Regions from separate parts of the Exiguobacterium abrahamii genome, predicted to be linked through region 2. Evidence: riboswitches for the same ligand, from Rfam matches in the RefSeq annotation. Region 2 holds a riboswitch; each other region holds the start of a gene.
The links. Region 2 has a riboswitch for S-adenosylmethionine ahead of ITJ88_RS14030 (LLM class flavin-dependent oxidoreductase). Riboswitches for the same ligand answer to the same signal wherever they lie in the genome.
Positions count from the first base shown of each region.

Region 1 (5,782 bases), 150 kb from region 2:
CTTTGTGGAAACGGACTTTTGAGTCAGCCTCATCTTTTACGTGAATTGCCAGATTAAAAATCGATTTCGTCCGGATCCGGTCCGAGGCGGACATCCGTTGCGATACGATCAATTTTCTCAAGATCATCAGCATCGAGTTGGAAATCAAAGACGTCGAAGTTTTCCGCAATGCGTGCTGGTGTAACGGATTTTGGAAGAGCAACGATGCCGTTGTCGAGATGCCAACGTAAGACGACTTGTGAAGGTGTCTTGCCGTGTTTCTCTGCGATTTCCTTGAAATCATTGATTTCGAGGAATTTCCCTTGCATGAGTGGGCTCCATGCTTCGACTTGAATGTTGTGATCTTGCAAGTATTCGTGCAGTTCGTGTTGCGGTAATTGTGGGTGCAACTCGACTTGGTTGATCATTGGTGCCATCAAGCCCTCTTCTGCCAATGTATCGAGGTGATGTTCTTTGAAGTTCGAGACACCGATCGCTTTGATCTTGCCTGCTTCATACAGTTCAACCATTGCTTTCCACGCTTCGATATAGCCTTCGACCGGCCAGTGAATGAGATAGAGGTCAAGGTAATCTGTTTCGAGACGTTCGAGCGATTCTGCGAATGCTTCCTTCGTCCGACCGGCACGAATATCATCGTTCCAGACTTTTGACGTTAAGAAGAGATCCTCACGTTTCACGCCGCTTTCCTTGATTCCTTTTGCGACACCGCGCTCGTTTTTGTAGACAGCAGCCGTATCGATATGACGATAGCCGACACGTAATGCTTCAGCGACAGCAGCAGGTGCTTCTGTCTCTTCATCTACTTGCCAGACACCGAATCCGATTTGGGGAATCGTAATACCGTTTGAAAGTTTTGCGTATTGCATGTGTTACTCCTCCTCATAAAACGTAGTTTAGATTTGCTCGTTTAGTTTAGCATGAACGAACGAAGACGTCCGTTTCCATGCTCATGGAGGAACAAAATAAGGTAAAATAGAAAAGAATCATAAGATTTAATCGTGTGTTAAAAGAGGGGGAGAAAAGATGGCTCAAAAGAATAAACAGCTATCCAAATGTACTTGGCTTAGCATTGGCGCGTTGTTAGTAACGCAGGCAGTGGGTCTGTTTCTTAGTGCGCGAAAGTCAGGACGTAATCCATGGGTGTGGGGAGGCGCTGGACTCGTTCAATTCCCGCTTCCGGCAATCGCTTACTTAATCTTAGAACGACAAGCGAAGCAGAAAAAATAATAAAAACAGGTCCAATCGTCGACGCGATTGGACCTGTTTTTATGGTTACGAAGAAATTTTTTCTTGCTTCGTCGCTGTCTTCTTCATGCGTGGCAAGCCGAAGAAGATGGCGATTGATCCACAGACGAAGAGGAGGAACGGGTAGAACAGATACGGAATCAGTTCAGGAGAAGCTGTTTTCGTCAATTCTGCTGCGATCAAAAGTTGTGCCCCGTACGGAATGATGCCTTGAATACCACAAGAGAAGATATCAAGGATACTCGCTGATTTCTTGCGATCGACTTCATACGTATCGGCGATTTCAGCTGCCAGTGGTCCAGCGACGAGAATCGAAATCGTATTGTTTGCTGTCGCGAGATTCGTTGCACTGACGAGTGCCGCCATACTGAATTCGGCACCCCGACGCTGTGAAATCTTGCGTGTCAGCGTCTCTTTTAAGAAGGCGATTCCACCGTTGAACGTAATCAAGCTGACGAGACCACCCATGAGGAGCGTCAAGATGGAGATCTCCGCCATGCCCAACATGCCTTCAGACATCGAGAGGACGAAGCCACTTAAGCCGAAGCTACCATCAATCATACCGATGATGCCGGTGAGTAGCGTACCACCAATTAAGACAAGGATGACATTGACACCGAAGATCGCAAGAACGATGACAGCGAGATATGGAATCAACTTGTAGAATTCAAAGGCTTTTGCTTCGACGACGTCACCAGAACCGGAAACGAATGCGAGCAGGATGACCGTCAAAATAGCAGCCGGCAGGACGATCATGAAGTTCGTCCGGAATTTATCGCGCATGTTCGTTTTTTGGGTACGGACGGCAGCAATCGTCGTATCCGAGATGAACGACAAGTTATCGCCAAACATCGATCCACCAACGACAGCAGCCGCTGCGATCGCAACGTTGATGCCTGTCGCTTCATGAATACCGAAGGCGATCGGTGCGAGTGCAGCAATCGTTCCGGTAGATGTCCCCATCGCCATCGAGATGAAGGCAGCGATGATGAACAGACCACTCATGAGAAGCGATGGAGGTAGAAACGTCAAAGCGGCATTAACGGTCGCATCGATGGCACCGATTGCTTCTGCCGTTCCAGAAAACGTACCGGCTAGTAAGAAGATGAAGACCATGATCATGATATCGGGATTTCCGGCACCCGTTGCAATTCGTTCAACCGTTTGATTGATCGATCCTTTCGTCGTGATTGCAGCAAAAATCAAAGCGATCAGTGCGGCGATAAGGATCGGAAATTTGTAAAAGTCGTCATAGAAGATCCCGGCTCCGATGAAGAGGACCAGGAATACGACGAGGGGAAGCAGTGCCCATTTGTTAGGCGTGATCGTTTCATTCATTGTTGACACCTCGTTTCTCAAAGATACAAAAAAAGACCCCTTCGCAAGAAAGAAGGAGGTCTTTATGAAATAAAGACGCTCTTCTTATCTCTCAAGCTTTCGCTTGCTGGATTTGGCACAGTACGAATCAAATCGTCCGCTGCCGAAACATCATTGGGCCAGTCCCTCCGTTTCTCGCGATAAAAAGAAGTCATTCAATTGTTGTAAAACACGTTTCTTACCGTACCGCATTGAGTAACGCGTGTCAACTGTACTTTACTGAAGTGCCTTTTTCAATGTTTGGACGTTTTCTTCCATCAACTTGAAATAAGAACTGTTTTGTTGCGCTTTCGTGACCGACTCTAGATTATGAATCGTTACGGATTCAGCTCCGATTTCTTTTTGGATGACACGTGCAACCTTAGGTGAAACTGTCTCTTCGAACGCGACGTATTTCAAATCATGCATCCGTGCTTCTTTCACTAAAGCGGCCAGTTGCTTTTGTGACGGTTCATCAGAAGGAGAAATTCCTGCGATCGGCAGTTGTGTGAAACCATATCGTTCTGCGAGGTAACCGTAAGCGGCATGCGTAACGAGAAGTTCTTTTTTCGATCCATCAGCGACCGCTTGTTTGAACTCTTCATCGAGTGCGTCAGCTTGTTGATCGAACGCTTTTAAGTTTTTCTCGAATGTTGCTTTGTCTTTTGGTACTTCTTTTGATAGAGCAGTTGTAATCGAGCGTGCCATTGCTTTTGCGTTGACAGGGTCGAGCCAGACGTGTGGATCGTATTTTCCGTGGTCATGACCCTCTTCTTCATGCGCATGTTCATCTGTTGCATGATCATCATGCCCTTCTTCTTCGTGGGCATGTTCGTCTTCTGTATGCCCTTCTTCTTCATGTGCATGAAGTGTAGCATCCGACTCTAGCAAGTTGACGTCCTTACTTGTCTCGACGAAGCGGACATCCGTGCCTTTTAGACTCTCCTGGATTTTTTTCGAATACGGCTCGAGCGTCGTACCGGTTAAGAGGAACAAGTCGCCCTTGGCAATCTCAGTGAGTTGTTTTGACGTTGGCTCGTAAGAGTGGGGGTCTGCTCCAGGTGGGACGATCATCTTGACGTCGACTTGATTACCACCGATTTCGCGGGCAATAGCAGCCGTCGCGAACGTTGATGCATAGACTTCTGTCTGGGTTTTATCTGAAGTCGATGAATCGGTATTTGAACCGCAAGCAGCGAGGACACTTGCACTCGCGAAGGCGACCGTTAAAGCAGGAATGATTTTTTTCATTATATGATACCTCCATTATTAAAACGTAACTATTCCGATTTGGACTTTCTCACTATAGCGGAACGCCGATGAAGCGTCAAGTAGGAATACCGAGACGTTCGACATCTTTTAAAACGGGGTAAAAGGATAATAAAGTGAAGAAACTGGTACGTCTTTTGGAGGTGATCAAGTGAAACGTGAAACTGCATGGCTAATGGGGGGAGCTGCGTTATTGACGACGGCAGCAGCGGGAGCGAGTATCTGGAACAATTATGGTGCATTGCTTCGATGGACCGAACCCGCCTTGCCACTCACAGAAAAACAACTGGCACCGCGGACGCTTACCTATAAACAGGTGGGAGACCGCATCTTACAGCTCGATCTCTATTATCCACCGGGAGAGGGACCGTTTCCCGTTGCCATCTATGCACACGGTGGTGCATTTGTTCGTGGAGAGCGCGATGACATATTCTGCTTTAGTCCAATCGTCGACCGTCTGCTTGAACTCGGAGTTGCCGTCTGTAGTATCGATTATCGTTTGTTTGAAGAGGGCAGTTATTTTCCGGATAACCTCGAAGATGTACGGGATGCGTTATGTTTTTTGAATAAGGAAGCAGAGGATCTTCGCATTCTAAGAGGACGGATGATGGTATGGGGAGACTCAGCCGGAGCCGCACTCATGCTGACGACGGCACTTGCCCCATCTGCTTTCGTTGGTGAGCGTGATGAGCGCCACATGCCATTGATCAGTGGTGTGATCGCTTTATATCCACCGACGAACTTTTTGTTGTTTAATTTCATTCAGACTTGGATTGCCCACATTAAGTTCTACAAGGGGGGACGAGAAGAATGGCGCAAGCTGATGACGCACGTCTCACCCGTCACACATTTATCGTCGGATGCCCCGCCCATCATGCTCTTGCACGGTAAAAAAGATCCAATCGTTCCATTTTCTCAAGCCTTGCATTTCGTTGAGAAGGGAGCGGATGTCGGAGCCGATGTTCGTTTGTTTTCCTTCCCGAACGGCACCCACTCACTTGCCAGTTTCGCTCAGACGGAAAATCCGTTAAAGATTGAGCGATTGCTCGAACGAATTGAACGTTTCACCTGTCAGGTGCTACTGTTGCCACCGCGACAACTTCCGAATGGAAAACATGATACAATCAGTCATATTTCTTAAATGAGGGAGACAGAGACATGACTGAAATTTGTTTAGTGCGGCATGGTCAGACGGATTGGAACTTAAACGAACGGATTCAAGGAAGAGAAGATATCCCGTTGAATGCAACAGGAAGAAGACAAGCGGAACTCAGCGCCGCTTATCTATCGAATGAAAAGTGGGATGTCTTGTTAGCAAGTCCTTTATCGCGTGCCGTTGAAACAGCAGAAATCATCGGTCGTGCTGTTGGTTTAACGATCACAGGGACAGATGAGCGACTTGTCGAACGCGAATTCGGAGCCGCTTCCGGTGAACCGGTCGCAGCGATTTACGAAGCCGTTCAAGCGAACGATACGACACTTGTGCCAGGTCTTGAAACGGAACAAGCCATCCAGGATCGCGTGTTCGATGCGCTACAGGAAGTGACACGCACGTATGAAGGGAAACGAGTTCTAATCGTTTGTCACTCGCATACGATCAAGGCAGCATTATCGTCGATTGATGCGACATTTAGTTACCGGACACCATTGAAAAACGCGTGTGCGAATTATATCCATCATACGGATCACTATACGATTGATCGCATCAACGTAGCGGACCACATCACGGACGAGGTTGAAAAACCTTAAGAGACGGGTGCGTTCGGATGCTCTGTCAAATATTGTTTGAACGTTTCTTTAGCGATACTGGTGATATGGGCGCCACGTTTTGAACGACGATCCTTATACTCTTGAACGAGTTCTTCGCCAGCGAATCCATCTTCGACGACTTCGCGTAAGATTGATTCAGATA
Region 1 covers NZ_JADOYC010000005.1:12,623-18,404, reverse strand. The annotation lists gene ITJ88_RS13320 (aldo/keto reductase) at 54-866, opposite strand; gene ITJ88_RS13315 (hypothetical protein) at 1,024-1,227, shown strand; gene ITJ88_RS13310 (Na+/H+ antiporter NhaC family protein) at 1,273-2,583, opposite strand; SAM riboswitch class I at 2,665-2,769, opposite strand; gene ITJ88_RS13305 (metal ABC transporter solute-binding protein, Zn/Mn family) at 2,839-3,852, opposite strand; gene ITJ88_RS13300 (alpha/beta hydrolase) at 4,022-5,011, shown strand; gene ITJ88_RS13295 (histidine phosphatase family protein) at 5,029-5,619, shown strand; gene ITJ88_RS13290 (YwpF family protein) at 5,616-5,782, opposite strand, start outside.
Region 1: it holds a riboswitch for S-adenosylmethionine, as region 2 does, so the genes downstream of both, ITJ88_RS13310 (Na+/H+ antiporter NhaC family protein) here and ITJ88_RS14030 (LLM class flavin-dependent oxidoreductase) in region 2, are expected to answer to the same signal.

Region 2 (5,782 bases):
CGCTTCTTCTTCCACACGTTGCAACAGACCGTGAACGATTTTCTCATTCTCCCGCTCGCCTCCAAGCGACAACAGACTCTTTCCAACAAAGTTCGCTCCCTCATTTTTTCCCGTATAGATCAACAGACAGCGATCATGATCGATCGGTTTGAGCGTAAAGGTCATCTCGATCTTGAATATTTTAGCCAATGTGAATCCAATCGTATTTTGCTTGAAGTCCGGCTCGTTCGTATAGGCTAAATCGGTCACGATATAGGTTTCGAGTCGATTGCCCTGCATGTACGTTTGGCGATAGGTCGAACCAACGACACCCGGTTTTCGTTCAATCACCTCGTGCTGGACGACATTTGGAATCAAACGTTGCAGTCGCGTGTGATCAAACAAGTGCCATGCTTCTTCAATCGGAATATCGAGCTGTCGTTCTTCTCTCCACGTAATCATACACCTGCCCCCTTTTTCTATAGAAATACCCTGTCATCCGGTCTTGTAACGTCCGGTGACAGGGCGGGAGCAGATTCTTATTTTACTGTGCTTGTTTCAAGGGCTGCACCGAGGAACTTCGCTAGTTCAAGCATACCGTAGCGTCCTGCAGCTGCCTCGGCATCCGAATTATAGTTCGTATTCGTATTGACGTCATACGTATAGATCGTACCTGACGCATCCTTAATGAACTCGATGCCTGCGACCGCGATCTGGTTCGCTTGGAGGAATGCTTCATACTTTTGGATGATCGGGTCATCGAAGCCTTCAACGATTTGGAACTTCATCGGTGTTTGCGGTGCTTCTTCACCGACTGGGCAGAACAAGTCGTCGATCACGCATGCATCCGCTGGGCAAAGCTCAAAACCTTCTGATGTATCGACTCGAACCGCGTAGACGAACTTTCCACCTACGAACTCACAACGTGTGATGTACGGTTCTGGTGCTTGAATATACTCTTGAATCAACGTGATGCCATCGACTGGTTCGTCGAATGTCGGACCGTCGAGATAAGCTTCAAGTGCTTCAATCGAGTGGAACAGCTGGACGCCGAGACCTTTTCCGGCACGGTTGTGTTTCGTGATGAATGACGAAACGCCGATTTCTTTTGCTGCTTGTACGATTTGATCGCGTCCGACGGCAGCCGTCGTCTTCGGTACACGAATCCCAGCCTTCCGCAACGCCGTGTATTGATTGACTTTGCTGACTTCAAGACGAAGCGCACGTGTTCCGTTAAAGACGGTCCGGTCATGCTCTTCTAACCAAGCGAGAACCCCTTCCGTCAACTCCGGCGCGTAACGATGCCCCCGCGTATGCGAAGAGGCACTCATCCGGCTGTAAAAGACGCCTTCTGGCGGCAGTTCATCCAGCGGAACGATTCCTTCATTCAAGTGCCACTGTTCATATGGTAATTCGAGTTCTTCGAGACGTTTGATGAGATGGTCCGTCCATTCTTGATTTTCGTGGAGAATATGAATTTTTGTCATGATTGTTGACCTACCTTTCGTTTCGCTTCGACCAGTGGCATTACGTCACGGGCAAAGCGTTCCATTTCTTCGAGTTGTGGTGAGAATTGTAATAAAAGTAACGTGACACCAACGGCTTCGAACGCTAGAATCCGTTCAGCGATTTGTTCTGGTGTTCCGATCAAGTTCGGTCGTAGACCACGGTTCGAGACGGAATAATCGTTCCGCTCGACCTGTTGCTCCAGTTGCGATTTACTGATGAAATCCTGATAACCGGCATAACCGGCGCTGTCTTCCTTGACGTCTGTAATGCGTTGCCACTCAAGAAGCGCTTCTTCTTCCGTATCTCGACAAATGATGTAGGCCGCAAGACCGAAGCTCTCGAGCGGCGTTTGTCCCGTCGCTTCCCGGCGTACTTTCATATCGCTGATTTTATGAGCTACTTCTTCGACCGTGCCCCCATGCATGACATAAGCATCACAGTGTTCGACGATCGTTCGTTTTCCAGCTTCACTCTCTCCACCAGCGTAGAGCTTGATGCCTGGACGCTGGACCGGCTTCGGATGGAGTTCTGCTTGCTCGATCGTGTAGTGATGACCGGAGAAGCTATACGGTGACGCATCTGCCCATAGTCCCTTCATGACCGTGACGAACTCTTCCGTCCGAGCATAGCGTTCATCGTGTGCTGTGAAGATACCGTTGTATTGTTTGGCTTCCTCTGCCCACCACGCCGAAACGACGTTGAGTGTAAAGCGTCCACCACTCAACTGATCGATGTTTGCCGCCATCTTCGCCGTCGTCGCTGGATTATGAAACCCGGGACGAACCGCTGTCATGATCTCTAAGCGTTCTGTCGTTGCAGCAATCGCTGCTGCCGTCGTCCATGCTTCAAGACTCGGTTCCTTGATGCCTTTGATATCATTCAAATTCAATTCCGCAATCAACGTCGTCGAGAAGCCGATCCGCTCTGCTGTTTGTGCGACTTGTTTTGCATAATCGAAGGTCGGTGGCATCTGTTCATTCTCGACGTTACGTAACCATCCCCCAAAAATCGGTAACCAAAAACCATACTCCACTCCATCATCCCCCTTATCATAAAAAACGCTCTTTTCGAAGTTCGAAAAGAGCGACGGTATCTTATCCTGTCCGCTCTTATCTTCGGAAGGTATCCCTTCCTGGAAGTAGCACCTTCCGCCACGGCGGGGTTGCTGAAGTGTCTTCGGGCCAGTCCCTCGACTTCTCTAGATAAGATGTGTTGCATTCATCGTACAGAATTCACTGAACTAAAGCAACCATTAAACCGTCTTTTCCAATCGGAATTATTTCGCGCATAAAAAATCCCGACGTCGTGTCGGGATTCCGGATTAATATGGTGCGACGAAATCTGATGTTGGCTCTGGTGCTTGTTCACCACGAACACGATCATAGAATTTTGCCATTGTAACGCTGAAGTATGGTCCAACCCATAAGACAGCAAGACCAAGTGTAACAATCACAAGTAATGCCCAACCAATGAATGATAGGAAGAGTAAGAATGCTTCCATCTTATGACCATCCATGAGTTGGCGTGAACGCGTGATGGCCTCGAGGATACCGATCGATGGTTCATCTCGAAGGATGTAGAACGTCAACAGGTAAGAGAACGACTTGATGATCCCTGGGATGATCAAGAGTAGTGTCCATAGGAATAAGAAGACCGCTTGCACAATCGAGACGCCGATGACTTTGCCGAAGATTTTATACGGCTCGAACAAATCAGCTACTTTGACTTCTTCATTGCGTGCGAACGACATCGCGACCCACGTCCAACCCGCTGCGATTGGGATCAATAAAATCGAAAGAATGATACTGACCGCACTCATCGCATTTAGGTCTTCGTTAGGATCAGGTCCGATGAACGTCGGAACGCTCTGGATGATAGAAAACAGTACGAACATGAGGATGGCAAACCCCCAACGACCGCTGAGCGACTCCTTCGCTGCTTTTTTTAATTGAGATGACATGAGTAAGGTCCTCCTTGAAAAATAAGTTCTTACCTTACTTTACGGTCGAATTCTTCTAATGTTTCACTGCTTTTTCAATAATTTTCCCTCTTGTTTCTTTTTAAGCCAAGCGCTCTCAAGTTGCCGCTCACACGCCGTGTATAACGAACGTCGACCATCGAGGCGTTCCATCGCGAATGGAATACCATGCTTTTTCGCCTGAGCGATGACATGCGCACTCGCTGCATGAGAGACACGGCTCGTCACGACGACGATCGCGTCCGTCTTTTTGGCGAGACAGGCAATCTTTTTCGCGGACTGTGCGTCCCCTGCCAGATGAATCAATTCGATTCCCGTCGGCGCAAAGAACTCGCGATAGACAGCGGTCTGTTGTTCGTTTCCGACAATGACGAGACGCATTCCTGTGAAGCGCGTGAAATCAAGCGGTGTCTTATCAACGAAATCCATCAATTGTCCGGGTACAGCTGTCGTCACGATCGGTTCAATCGTTCGCTCTTTTTGCATACGGACGCGACGCTGCGCTTTTTTAGCTTTCGGCACCGGTTGCCGTTTCATTTTTCGTGCATACCGATTTGACTTTTTTGTTGTCACAGGCGTCTTCACTACCTGTTGCTCCACCTCTGATCGGCGGTTGGATGATGTATTGACGACCGGCTCTTCATACGTGAACGGATGCTTCCAAGCAATCGTCAGTGTATCCTTCCGTCCCCGCCACATGACGAGATCGACGAGCTGCCCTGCTTCCAGTCGGAAATAACGCATGTCTTCGACCGGTACGACATAATAAAATGGCTTTCCTGACTCATCTTGCAGTGGACCATCCACCGTTCTCTCAATGATGCCATGTGCCTTGACGATTGCTTGTTCAAACACTAGACGCTCTGGATTCTCTCTCATCCGATCCGTCGAAACGACAGCTTCGATGCGGCAAATCGTTTTATGATCATCCTCCCGTTCCATTCGAACACGTACTTCCATGCCGTGCTCGAGATTCCAATCGCGGACGTCTCGTTCTGAAATATGACTGCCGGACCACTCTAATAAAGTACCGCCTTTTAATCCCCGCTGAAACGTATAGGCATAACGTTGCTTGCGTACTGGCTCGACCGGTACTTGTGGTGGCATGACGATGGTCTGCTCTAGCTCTACTACTTCGTCGACGACCGGTGTTTCTTGAACGTCACGTGGTGCATAATACGCTGACATCTTTACCCATTCATCGATTCCGTTTACTTCGTCGAGCCAGAGTTGCCAATCTTCGTACCGCTCCACGACCGCTAATTTCATCTGTACCAATTCAGTTGCTCGTTCCAACACCTGTTGCATCATCCGTAACCACTTCCTTTGCGTTTTTTTCACTATAGCAACGAAAAAACGCGGAAGTAGTCCAAAAAAATAACCAGGTTATTTTTTTGTTTAGGTACGTTGCTGAATTTCCACAGCCGGATCCTGACGCTTATATTTCGCGACGATGACGATCAAAACCGTGATGATCACAAGTAGGAACCAAGAAGATAATTTTCCAAGATCAACGACTGCCCAGCCTCCTTCTTGATGCGGATAGACCCAGCCTTTAAAGAACGTCACGATATTCTCTGCGATCCAAATGAAAAAGGCGATCAGTAAAAAGGACAGGACGAGCGGCATCCGGTAAATCGTCTGCTCGATCGTAAAATGAACCCATGACTTATAGAAAACGAGGACGACGAGAACCATCAATAGCCAGCGTGCATCGAAGATCCAGTGGTGGGTGAAGAAGTTGAGATAGACGAGACTACCGACGCTGATCGCAAGCCACGGGGGAGGAAATGCTATGAATCGTAAATGAAATCGCCGAAACGCCTGGCAGACATAACTCGCGACGCTTGCGTACATGAATCCTGCATACAATGGAACACCAGCCACTTTCGTCAAAGCGTCTTCCGGATAACTCCAAGACCCGACGTTCACTTTGAACAGTTCAAGTGCTAGACCGATGACGTGAAACAATAAGATCAGTTTGAATTCCTCCATCGTTTCATACCGCGTGACGAGTAAGACGATTTGGACGAGAATACACCAGAGCAACAGAAGATCGTATCGAGCGACCGGTTCAGTAGGAAGATAACGTGAAAGAGCAAGCGCCGCGAAAATCATCACGGGAAAGACGCAACAGATGGCTTCTATATATGTAAAACGAAACAGGTGCCGGATCGCTTTCATTCGGTCATCTCCTTTTTCTTCAGTATACGTTTCTCTTTTGACCTTCCCCTCCTTCTTAAGATGGAAAAAACGGAAAATTTCGTCTTTCTTCTTCCACTTTCCTCATGATACAGTTAACGAATCAATTATTTT
Region 2 covers NZ_JADOYC010000005.1:163,144-168,925, forward strand. The annotation lists gene ITJ88_RS14020 (SRPBCC family protein) at 1-441, opposite strand, end outside; gene ITJ88_RS14025 (ATP-grasp domain-containing protein) at 519-1,466, opposite strand; gene ITJ88_RS14030 (LLM class flavin-dependent oxidoreductase) at 1,463-2,521, opposite strand; SAM riboswitch class I at 2,595-2,697, opposite strand; gene ITJ88_RS14035 (DUF975 family protein) at 2,810-3,448, opposite strand; gene ITJ88_RS14040 (DUF2325 domain-containing protein) at 3,512-4,774, opposite strand; gene ITJ88_RS14045 (DUF817 domain-containing protein) at 4,865-5,650, opposite strand; gene ITJ88_RS14050 (YczE/YyaS/YitT family protein) at 5,755-5,782, shown strand, end outside.

Region 3 (5,782 bases), on a different contig from region 2:
AGGTAAAGAAAAAATGAATTTTGATTTCCGGAAGTCAACCCTTTTTCTCGATACCGTTTCGGGCTATACTCGTTAAAGTGACTATTTTTAGAGGACGGTGTCGGACGATGATGCATGTAATAAATCAGTACGGCTGGATCGAAGTAATTTGTGGCAGTATGTTTTCCGGGAAATCGGAAGAGTTGATTCGTCGTGTCAGACGGGCGCAGTACGGCAAACTGCCCATTCAAGTATTCAAGCCGGCAATCGACGACCGGTACCATGAAGAGCATGTCGTCTCTCATATCGGCAATTCCGTCGTGGCGATTCCGATGGCGACGAGTCGCGATCTCTACGCAGCAGTAGCAGAAGAAACACAAATCGTCGGAATCGATGAAGTTCAATTCTTTGATGATGAGATCGTACAAGTCATCGAAGCACTCGCACAAGACGGAAAACGCGTCATTTGTGCAGGTCTTGATCAAGATTTCCGGGCAGAGCCATTCGGCAAGATGCCGGAATTACTGGCGCGCGCAGAATTCGTAACGAAGCTACAGGCCATCTGTCTTTCGTGTGGGGATCCGGCTTCCCGGACACAACGGTTGATTGATGGAAAACCAGCGAACTACGATGATCCGATCATCCTAGTAGGCGCTTCAGAATCGTATGAGCCACGATGCCGCCATTGCCATGAGGTGCCTGGAAAACCGAAGCCGCTCCAGTCGGTGCAGCACCAAGAAAATTAAAAAAAGACGAACCGATCGCGGTCGTCCTTTGATGTAGCAGCTATTCGCTTCTAAGTGAATAGCTGTTTTTTTTTATTATCCCGTTTCCTGTGAGAACCGGCTTGAGCGTTCGATGAAGCGGATCGTCTCACGAACGATCAAATCCTGATCATGATCGAGTGTCGCGACGTGATACGAGTTCAGTAAACAGTAGCTGCGTTTATCATTCGTCCCGATATGTTGATGCAGATAATCTGAGCTCGATGGCGGAACGACGTGATCCGTCGCCGAGTAAAGAATCAAGGTCGGTAGAAGGATCGATCCAAGACGTCCTTTCGTCTCATCCATCAGACGAACGAGTTCGAACGCACAACGGCTTGGAACGAGGTCATAAATGATTTCGAAAGCAGACCGCTTGATGTCCGGTGCCCCTTCCGGTAAATACTCTGGACCGTCGTCGAACGATAGTGCTTCATAGGATGGAACGGAAAGAGCGGCATTGATCGTAATGATGCCGGCGAACGGAATGCCGTCAGCGGCGAGTGACAGTGCAAGCGTCGCCCCCATCGATTGACCGATGACGAAGACTTGATCGCATGTTTCTTGTAAACGTTCATAGCCGTCTTGCAGGCTTTGCTTCCAACATCGAGCAGTCGATTGTTCAAACTCGCGGACGTTCGTTCCATGTCCACGTAAGCGCGGGGCATAGACGGTAAAACCTTCAGCAGCGAATGCCTCACCGACGTCTCGGACACTTTGCGGAGTGGCATTAAACCCATGACAGATTAGAATGCCGATCGGTCCACCTTGAAAATAAAACGCTTCAGCACCAGTCAATACAGGATAGTTCATCATTACTATTTTTCCTCCATTCATGAAAAAAACTCGTCGACGTCACTGCTTGGACGCCCACGAGTTTTTCACCGTATCATCCAAAGCCGCGCTTTGCTGGTCGGAGCACCTTACAGATTGCAGGTTGCCGTGAAGTCATAGAGCCAGGTCTCTCGTTCACTCTTGATAAATATCATATTGGAATTGTCGGAATAATCATTGAAACGATGGTAGCACGTTCGAAAATGACTTGTCAAATCGTTCTTGACGAATCATGATCCGTTCATTAAGCTAATTCGTAACTTGTTTATCCATCGATATGCGCCAAATGGATTATTTTTGCAAAGTTGGTTGACTTTTAAAGTTTCGACCCGTAATGTAAAAATTAGTTTTACGACATAAGCAACAACGCAACAACACACATACGAATTTCATACCGCAATACTTATCCAGAGAGGTGGAGGGACTGGCCCTACGAAACCTCGGCAACAGACTCATTATGAGCACTGTGCCAATTCCATCAGACAGATGTCTGAGAGATGAGTGGAGTGGATTCTGCCACTGTGCGGATCCAGGTCTCTTCTTGTTTCTCAAGAAGAGACCTTTTTTGTTGAATGAAGGGGGAAAACGGAATGATTGCATTTCATCAAGTCAAAAAAACGTACGTCACGAAAGATCAGACGATCGCAGCGCTCGACGGTGTCGACCTGACAATCGAAAAAGGCGAAATCTTTGGTGTCATCGGCTTTAGCGGTGCCGGAAAAAGTTCACTGCTCCGCTGCGTCAATCTGTTGGAACGACCGACGTCAGGAACGGTGACGGTCGATGGGGAAGATTTAACGCAACTGTCTCCGAAAAAATTGCGCCAAGCAAAACAACGGATCGGCATGATCTTTCAGCACTTCAATCTATTGAATGCGAACACGGTCTTTACGAACGTTGCGAAGCCACTCGTTCTCGCAGGCGTCAAGAAAGATGAGATTCGCCGCCGGGTGACGGAGTTGCTCGAATTCGTTGATCTCGCGGATAAGGCGGATCATTATCCGGATCAATTGTCGGGTGGACAGAAACAGCGCGTTGGTATCGCCCGGGCACTCGCGACGCAACCTTCCGTCCTCTTATGTGACGAAGCGACGTCAGCGCTCGATCCCCAGACGACGCATCATATTCTCCAGTTATTAAAACGGATTAATGCCGAGTACGGGATCACGATTCTCTTGATCACCCACGAGATGGGCGTCATCCGGGAGATTTGCGACCGCGTCGCTGTCATTGAAGCTGGGAAACTGATCGAGTCAGGAACGGTCTTTGACGTCTTTTCAAATCCGCAGACTGAGACAGCGAAAAACTTCGTCCGCTCTGTCATGCATGACGAGATTCCAGCATCGATTCGTCAGTTGATCGAGTCGCGGAGTGCACATCCAATTTATAAGATTCATTTTCTCGGACACCATACCGGTCAACCACTCTTATCGCAAGTCGCAAAACGCTTTGACGTCGATGTCAATATCTTGCACGGGAGCATCACAGAGTTGCAGGAGACACCGTTTGGCACTCTGCTCGTTGAACTGATCGGTGAGCCGGCTGAAGTGAAACGAGCGTTACACTACATCGATCAGGCACAGGTGACGGTCGAGGAGGTACTTGCCCATGCTAGTTAATTACAGTGATATCTGGACAGCATTTTTGCAGACGATGACGATGGTATCCGTCTCACTCTTATTCTCGACCTTGATCGGTTTACCACTCGGGATCCTGCTTGTTGTCACGCGAAAAGGCGCATTGCTTGAAAATGTTCCACTGTTCACGTTCTTCAACAGTATCGTCAATATTTTCCGCTCGATTCCGTTCATCATCTTACTCGTCGCAATCATCCCCTTGACGCGCTTGATCGTTCAGACATCGATCGGAACAGAAGCCGCCATCGTCCCGCTCGTCTTTTACGCCGCACCGTACATGGCACGTTTGATTGAGAGTTCGTTACTCGAAGTCGATAAAGGCGTTCTTGAAGCAGCAGAAGCGATGGGCGCAACACCGTTTCAAACGATTTTCCGCTTCCTTCTGCCGGAGGCACTTGGTTCACTCATCCTGAACTTAACGATCGCGACGGTCGGCTTGATTGGGGCGTCAGCGATGGCAGGTGCCATCGGTGGTGGCGGTTTGGGTGACTTAGCAATTACTTATGGTTATCAACGATTCGATACGAAAGTCATGATCATCACGGTCGGGATTCTCGTCATTTTAGTCCAAGGCTTACAGACGACAGGCAACATCGTCGCACGAAAAATCAGAAGACATTAATCAAGGGAGCGATTCAGTCATGAAAAAAGCAGTAGCAATTGGAGCAACACTCACGACGATTTTATTTGCCGGGTGCGCAGCATCAGGAGAAGACGAAAAGACGATCAAGCTCGGTGTCAGCGGTTCAGACACACAAGTTTGGGATTATGTCGCGAAAAAAGCAGAGAAGGAAGGCATCAAAATCGAGCTCGTCAAGTTCTCCGATTATGTCCAGCCGAACATGGCACTGGCTGAGGGCGAGATCGACGCCAATGCCTTCCAGACGATTTCCTACTTCAACGCCTTCAAGAAGGAACACAAGTTGAAGCTATCACCGATCGCGACGACCGTCATCGCACCGATGGGGATCTACTCGGATAAATACAAGGACGTCAAAGACATTCCAAATGGCGGGAAAATCGCCGTTCCGAACGAAGCGACGAACATGGGGCGCGCCCTCTTATTACTGCAAGAAGCGAGTCTGATCAAGCTACCGGACGACTTCGATGGCAACGGCTCGGTCGATAAGATCGTCGAGAATCCGAAGAAGCTGAAAATCGTTCCGATCGTCGCCGGGCAAACGCCACGCGTCTTACCGGACGTCGCGGCATCAATCATCAACAATGGCATTGCCGTTGACGCTGGCTTCAACCCGATCAAGGACTCGATCGTTCATGAGAACGAGACAGCCAAACCATACATCAACATCATCGCGACACGGACGGAAGATAAGAACAAAAAAGAACTGAAAAAAATCGCGTCGCTGTATCAACAAAAAGATGTCGCGGCCTTCATCAAAAAAGAATATAAAGGCAGTACGATCCCGACGTTCGTTCCACTGAGCGATATCGGCGAATAAATTTAAAAGGAGAGTGGACAGTATGACGACACCAGTACGCACGACATGGGTAGAGACGATTGAACAAGACATCGAACAAAAACGGGAATCGCATCTTGAGACAAGTCACCGGATTCATGCAACGCCGGAAATCGGGAACGAGGAATTCTTTGCTTCGCGGCTCCATGCGGAACGTCTAACGGCGGAAGGTTTTACGGTAGAACTCGGCGTCGCGGGACACGAGACCGCATTCTTCGCGAAGAAGTCGAGCGACCGACCAGGCGCGACGATTGCCTTTCTGGCTGAATATGATGCGTTACCAGGCATTGGTCACGCGTGCGGACATAACATCATCGGCACGACGAGTGTCGCGGCAGCGATCGCACTCAGTAAAGTGCTCGATGAAGTCGGCGGGAGTGTCGTTGTCCTTGGAACACCGGCCGAGGAAGGGGGACCGAACGGTAGTGCGAAAGGCAGTTTCGTCAAACATCAGTTACTCGAAGGAATCGATGCAGCCTTAATGGTTCATCCGTCGGGTCAAACACGGATTACGGGTTCTTCCCTTGCGGTCGATCCACTCGACTTTGCCTTTACGGGTCGTCCGGCACACGCAGCGGCGTCACCGGAAGAAGGCATCAATGCCCTCGACGCGGTCATCCAACTCTTTAACGGAATCAATGCTTTACGTCAGCAATTACCGGACGATGTCCGGATTCACGGAATCATCACGCATGGAGGCGATGCGCCGAACATCATCCCGGAATACGCAAAAGCACGTTTCTTCATCCGGACGACGACACGAGAACGATTGAATGCCGTCACGGAAAAAGTCAAAGCCGTCGCCCAAGGCGCGGCACTCGCGACTGGGGCGACACTTGACGTCATCGCCTTCCAAAATGAAGTCGATAATCTCGTCTTCAACCGGACGTTCGACCGTCTGTTCCAAGAAGAAGCAGAGGCGCTTGGTGAAAAGGTCCACTTAGATGAACGACCGGGTCTTGGTTCGACGGATGCCGGTAACATCAGTCAAGTTATTCCGACGATCCATCCGTATATCAAGATTGGTCCGGACGATCTCGTCGCGCATACGGAAGCATTTAAAGAAGCGGCTCGTTCAGAAGCTGGAGAT
Region 3 covers NZ_JADOYC010000001.1:69,019-74,800, forward strand. The annotation lists gene ITJ88_RS00395 (thymidine kinase) at 111-725, shown strand; gene ITJ88_RS00400 (alpha/beta hydrolase) at 801-1,559, opposite strand; SAM riboswitch class I at 1,627-1,728, opposite strand; SAM riboswitch class I at 1,978-2,081, shown strand; gene ITJ88_RS00405 (methionine ABC transporter ATP-binding protein) at 2,168-3,196, shown strand; gene ITJ88_RS00410 (methionine ABC transporter permease) at 3,186-3,836, shown strand; gene ITJ88_RS00415 (MetQ/NlpA family ABC transporter substrate-binding protein) at 3,856-4,674, shown strand; gene ITJ88_RS00420 (M20 family metallopeptidase) at 4,697-5,782, shown strand, end outside.
Region 3: it holds a riboswitch for S-adenosylmethionine, as region 2 does, so the genes downstream of both, ITJ88_RS00405 (methionine ABC transporter ATP-binding protein) here and ITJ88_RS14030 (LLM class flavin-dependent oxidoreductase) in region 2, are expected to answer to the same signal.

Region 4 (5,782 bases), on a different contig from region 2:
CCTGAATGATGCCAGGAAGTGCTTCCGGTAAGAGGACACTGACGATGATCCGCAATGGTTTCGCCCCACAGGCTTCCGCTGCTTCGATTAGACCAGGCGGAATTTCGCGGAGTGATGTTTCGACGAGGCGTGCGAGAAATGGAATCGCTGCGACACTAAGGCTGACGGACGCTGCCGTCGGACCGATCGTATTGTCGAGTAAGAACTTCGTCAACGGAATGAGGGCAACGAGCAAGATGATGAACGGTAGCGACCGGACGATGTTGACGACGAAGTCAAGAACACGGCGGACGGCAAGGTTTTGAAAAAATAATCCGCGGTCGGTGACGAACAAGAGAATCCCGAGCGGAATCCCGACGACCAATGCGAAGGCAAGTGAAATTCCGACCATCCACGCCGTCTCACCGAGCGCCTTCAAGAGCTCCGGTAACATCGTTTGAATACGATCAAGCCACATCCTGAATCACCTCGAGTGCATGAAGTTCCGTCGCGAGCCAGTCGAGGGCAGGAGCGATTTGGTCGGATGAGCCCGTCAAGCTGACAATCAGGACACCGAAGGCGACGTCTTGAATGTAGTCGACCTTACCGTGCAAGATGCTGACCGAGATATCGTAACGGCGTATCGCTTCTGATAACGTACTCTCACCGGTCTTCTCGCCCGTGAACTGTAAGCGGATGATCTTACCCGGCGTTGCCTGTAAGATGCGTTCCGGCAATTCGATTTGTAGTGCCGTATCGACATAATGTTGCGTCACCGGATGCTTGGCTTGACTGAACAAGTCATAGGTTGAGGCGACTTCAACGACTTCACCTTGCGACATGACCGCGACGCGATGGCAAATCTGTTTGACGACATCAATCTCATGCGTGATGAGGACGATCGTCAATCCGAGTCGTTCATTCAAATCCTTCAGCAGTTCAAGGATCTGAAGTGTCGTAACAGGGTCAAGAGCGGATGTCGCTTCATCACATAACAAGACGGTCGGATTGTTTGCGAGTGCCCGGGCAATCCCGACGCGCTGTTTCTGTCCACCGCTTAATTGACTCGGGAAGTTCGTCTCAAATCCTTCAAGTCCGACGAGCGAGACGAGCTCGCGAATTCGCTCCGGGAAATCTGCTCGTTTGACGCCAGCGGCCTTGAGCGCAAAAGCGATGTTATCCGCGACGTTGCGCGACTGGATCAATTGGAAATGCTGAAAGATCATTCCTGTCCGCAAGCGAAGTTGACGCAAATCTGCTTTTGACATCCCACCGAGCGAGACACCGTCGACCTTGACGGTTCCTTGTGTCGGATGCTCAAGCCCGTTGATCAGGCGAAGTAATGTACTTTTACCGGCACCGGACTCACCGATGATTCCGAAGATTTCTCCTTTTTGAATCGTCAAATCGACATCCCGTAAGGCAAAAATCGGGGTCCGATCTCGAACGAACCGTTTTGTAATGTGTTTGAATTCAATCATCCGCTCATCTCCTCATACAAAAAAAGTCGCTTTTTCCTAGTAGCGGAGCAACCAGAAAAAAAGCGACGAAAGTGTAAGATTTCGTAACTTATCTCTCAGAATGAAGATCATTCTGTAGGATGTGGCACCGTTCCTTACAGGTGGTTGCCGGACGTCGTTGGGCCTAATCCCTCGGTCGCTCTCGATAAGTAGTTATGCTGTTGGGATTTACTTTAACGGAAATGATTCCCATCTGTCAAATGTTTTTTCAGAATTATTCCGCAACAGGTGTCCGGAACAGGTTGAGCGTTCCGATTCGATCGACGGCTTCTTCTAGACGTTCGACGTCAGCAATTAAGCTGATTCGCACGTAACCTTCACCGTATTCGCCGAAGAAGGATCCAGGGGTCACGGCGACGTGTGCTTCGTCAAGCAGGTGATCGGTGAAGCTTTGGGACGTGTAACCTTCCGGAACAGGAAGCCAGACGAAGAAGGAACCGCCCGGGCGTGGACCACTCCAACCAATCGCATCGAGTTTTGCGAACAACGCATCGCGTCGTGTTTCATACAAGCTACTTAACTCACGGACGCACGTTTGGTCACTCGTCAGAGCGACGGTCGCCGCATGCTGAATCGGTGTGAAGGCACTGACGTAGAGATGTTCTTGGTATGTTTCGATGCTTGAGATGACGGACGGATTTCCGATCGCGAAGGCAATCCGGAAGCCGGACATGTTGAAGCGTTTTGAGAGTGAGAATAGCTCAATCCCGACGTCTTTCGCCCCTTCCGTCTGCAGGAAGCTACGTGTCGGACCATCGAAACTGATGCCACCGTATGCTAAGTCATGGACGACGCAGATATCATGGGCATCGGCGAAAGCGACTGTCTGTTCGAAGGCTTCTGCCGTTGCGGTCGCACCCGTCGGATTACTCGGATAGTTGAGGAACAACATCCGGGCACGCTCGACGTCCGTCGTATCAAGTAAGTCGTAATCCGGTAAGAAGTTATTTTTCTCAAGCAACGGAAGCGTGATCGGGTAAGCACCAGCAAGTGCGGCGCCAGACAGGTAATCCGGGTATCCTGGATCCGGAACGATGACACCCTCTCCAGGGTTGACGATCGTCTGCGGTAAGGCGACGATGCCGGCTTTACTGCCGAGGAGAATTGCGACTTCCGTTGCCGGATCGATCGTGACACCGAATTCAGTCGCATAAAAGCGCGCGACGGCTTGTTTTAGAAAATCATGTCCACGAAACGGTGGATATTGAAGGTTCGTCGGTTCATCGATCGCCTGTTTCAGTGCGTCGAGAATATGTACGGGCGTCGTTTGATCGGGTGTTCCTTGACCAAGTGTGATGACATCGTGACCTGCTGCTTTGACAGCGCCAATTCGATTCGCAAGTTCAGCGAAGACGGGTGCAGGAAGCCGGTCGATGGCGATGGATGGAGCGAAATGTTTCATGGATGCGTGCCTCCTTCGTGGTATTGTCGTCAAGGATAACGAATATTCAGTCAAAAGAAAAGAACTTTTTCGAAATTCAAAAAAATTGTCGGATAAACAGGTACAGATAAGTGGAGCGGGAATAAAGAGTAGGGAGAGGAGTGGGAAGATGAAGCGAGCTAAATGGAAAGAGTCAGTCGTCTATCAAGTCTACTGGCGTAGCTTTAAAGATTCGAACGGGGATGGGATTGGTGATTTACGAGGTGTCATCGACAAGCTTGATTACATCGCTTCACTTGGTGTCGATGTCGTGTGGTTGAATCCGTGTTATCGTTCCCCAGACGTCGATAACGGCTATGATATTGCCGATTATTACGAGATCATGGAAAAAGCGGGAACGATGGGAGATCTAAAGGAGTTGATCACGGCCGCTCATGCCCGTGGATTAAAGGTCATTCTCGATTTAGTCGTGAACCATACGAGTGACCAGCATGACTGGTTCCGTCAGTCGCGAGAGCGGATCAACGATAAGGATGACTGGTACATCTGGCAGGAAGGCACGAAAGAGACGCCTCCGAACAACTGGCGCTCGTACTTTGCGCCAAGCCCGTGGACGTGGAGTGAAGAACGCGGGCAGTATTATTTTCATTCCTTCGCCAAAGAGCAGCCCGACTTAAATTGGGAGCACCCAGCTGTGAGGCAAGCGATCTACGACATGATGAACTGGTGGATCGCTCAAGGAATCGACGGCTTCCGAATGGATGTCATCAACTTGATCAAAAAACGATCGCTTGAGGATGTCGCCAATCCGTTTGATCTCTCGTACCTTGGAAATCAGCCCGGCGTGCATGACTTTTTGCAGGAGATGCATGCGAATGTTCTCGCTGGTAAAGACTTGTTTACAGTCGGTGAGATTCCGTTCGTTGGTCCAGAAGACGGACTGTTATATGTCAGTGAAGACCGAAAAGAACTTCGGACGCTATTTCACTTCGAAATCGCGGATGACATGGAGGCGATGGATCTCTTACGATTCAAGGAGATTCAAAAACGCTGGTACGACGTCTTATACCCATTAGGTGTCAATTCACAGTTCCTCAACAACCATGATCATACACGACAAGTGACGCGCTTCGGCAGTGAACGATACCGCGTCGAGAGCGCGAAACTACTCGGTTTGATGTTGCATACGTTACCGGGCATTCCATATGTGTATCAAGGAGAAGAAATCGGGATGACGGGGATTCGTTTCTCGGATCCGTCGCTTTATCAAGACGTCGCCTTTCGAAATCGATACGAAGAGCGCGTCGCTGGTGGAGAGGACCCAGAGGTCGTACTCTCGTCGATGCAGTTACTCGCGCGTGATAATTCCCGTACGCCGATGCAGTGGGACGATACACATGCAGCTGGCTTTACGAGTGGTAAACCGTGGTTAGCGGTCAATCCGAATTATACGGACATCAATGTCGCGCAAGCAGAAGCCGATCCATCGTCCGTGCTTGCTTTTTACAAGTCGCTGATTCAGATGCGAAAGGATCATCCGATCATGGTCTACGGTACGTACCGCGACTTAGCACTCCATGATCCGTATCTCTATATCTATGAGCGGGAATTAGAGGGAGAAGTCTGGCGGATCGTCCTCAACGTACATGATGAACCGATGCAGACCGCCCTTGTCTTACCGCGGGAGAAGTTGCTCGTATCAAATTATCCGGATAGCCCGGATATCTTGCGTCCCTACGAAGCACGCGTCTATCGTTATTCTGTTGCAGAACAGACATGAGTCGTCTGTAGAAAAAAACATCCGCGGACATGTCAGGAACACGTTCGCGGATGTTTTTTCATATGCGTCCATTACTTGAAAGGTGATGATTTTTTCGTCTGCAAGACCTGAGTGAATCGATCGACGGCTTGTCGCATCTCGTAACTTGGTCCAAGGATTAGTGGACCATGTCCGACGGCAAGAATATCTGGAGACAGTTCCGTCAATTGATCAGCCGAGCGAAGGGCGACGTCAGGATCCCATGTTGCAAGTGCAGGAAACGGGAATTGCCAGCGGACGTCACCGGAGACAGCGAGTCCTCCTTGCGTCTGAAAAGCATCGCCAGCAATCAACGTCCGGCTTCCTTCATGCCAAAGCGAGATCGAACCAGGTGTATGCCCGGGTGAGGCGATGACACTGAGACTACCGACTTGTTGACCACTCTCGAGCAAGCGATCCGGTCGTGTTTTGATGTTTTTTGGAATACCCCCTTTTAAGGGTGTCGTTTCGCCTTCGCGTAGCGTCTCATCCCCACTGAGTAGGGCGGCATCGCGATAACTGATACAGACTTGAGCAAGTGGGAAGGCGTTTGCAAGGAAATCCAGTGAGCCGACATGATCGGCGTGCGCATGAGTCAGGATGATTGCGCCGAGTGGTTTCTCTTGCTGTCGAATATAGTGATAGAGCGCCTTTGCGTTAATTCCGAGTCCAGCATCAATCAATGTTAAACTGTCTGCTTCTTCAAACAGGTAGCAGTTGACCGGGAAAAAGGATGGGGTCGTCTGCAGTTGATGTAAACGTTCGATTGTCGTGACACGCATCGGCTTCACTCCTTCAAAAAATGAATAGTCTTCTTCTTTAGTATCGTCTGTTTTTTTAGAGGCGTCTAGACGAATTGTGTGGAAAAAGAGGCATCACCTCTAAAAAAGATGATCCCTCCTCTACGAATCATTCAAATGTTACAGCGAAGACGGCACCGGCGTGTGGCGCATCATCTCCGTTTGCAGCTGTCGTGACGAGCAATCGATCTTCGTAGAAAATCGGGCACGTCGGATTTGCTACTGGGAAGTCGACATGATTGAGTTTTTCACCAGTCGCAAGATTCCAACGGGTGATGCATGACCCAGCATAATGCGCGATCCA
Region 4 covers NZ_JADOYC010000001.1:253,742-259,523, forward strand. The annotation lists gene ITJ88_RS01250 (methionine ABC transporter permease) at 1-457, opposite strand, end outside; gene ITJ88_RS01255 (methionine ABC transporter ATP-binding protein) at 447-1,460, opposite strand; SAM riboswitch class I at 1,546-1,651, opposite strand; gene ITJ88_RS01260 (aminotransferase class I/II-fold pyridoxal phosphate-dependent enzyme) at 1,714-2,901, opposite strand; gene ITJ88_RS01265 (glycoside hydrolase family 13 protein) at 3,050-4,660, shown strand; gene ITJ88_RS01270 (MBL fold metallo-hydrolase) at 4,732-5,460, opposite strand; gene ITJ88_RS01275 (SMP-30/gluconolactonase/LRE family protein) at 5,588-5,782, opposite strand, start outside.
Region 4: it holds a riboswitch for S-adenosylmethionine, as region 2 does, so the genes downstream of both, ITJ88_RS01255 (methionine ABC transporter ATP-binding protein) here and ITJ88_RS14030 (LLM class flavin-dependent oxidoreductase) in region 2, are expected to answer to the same signal.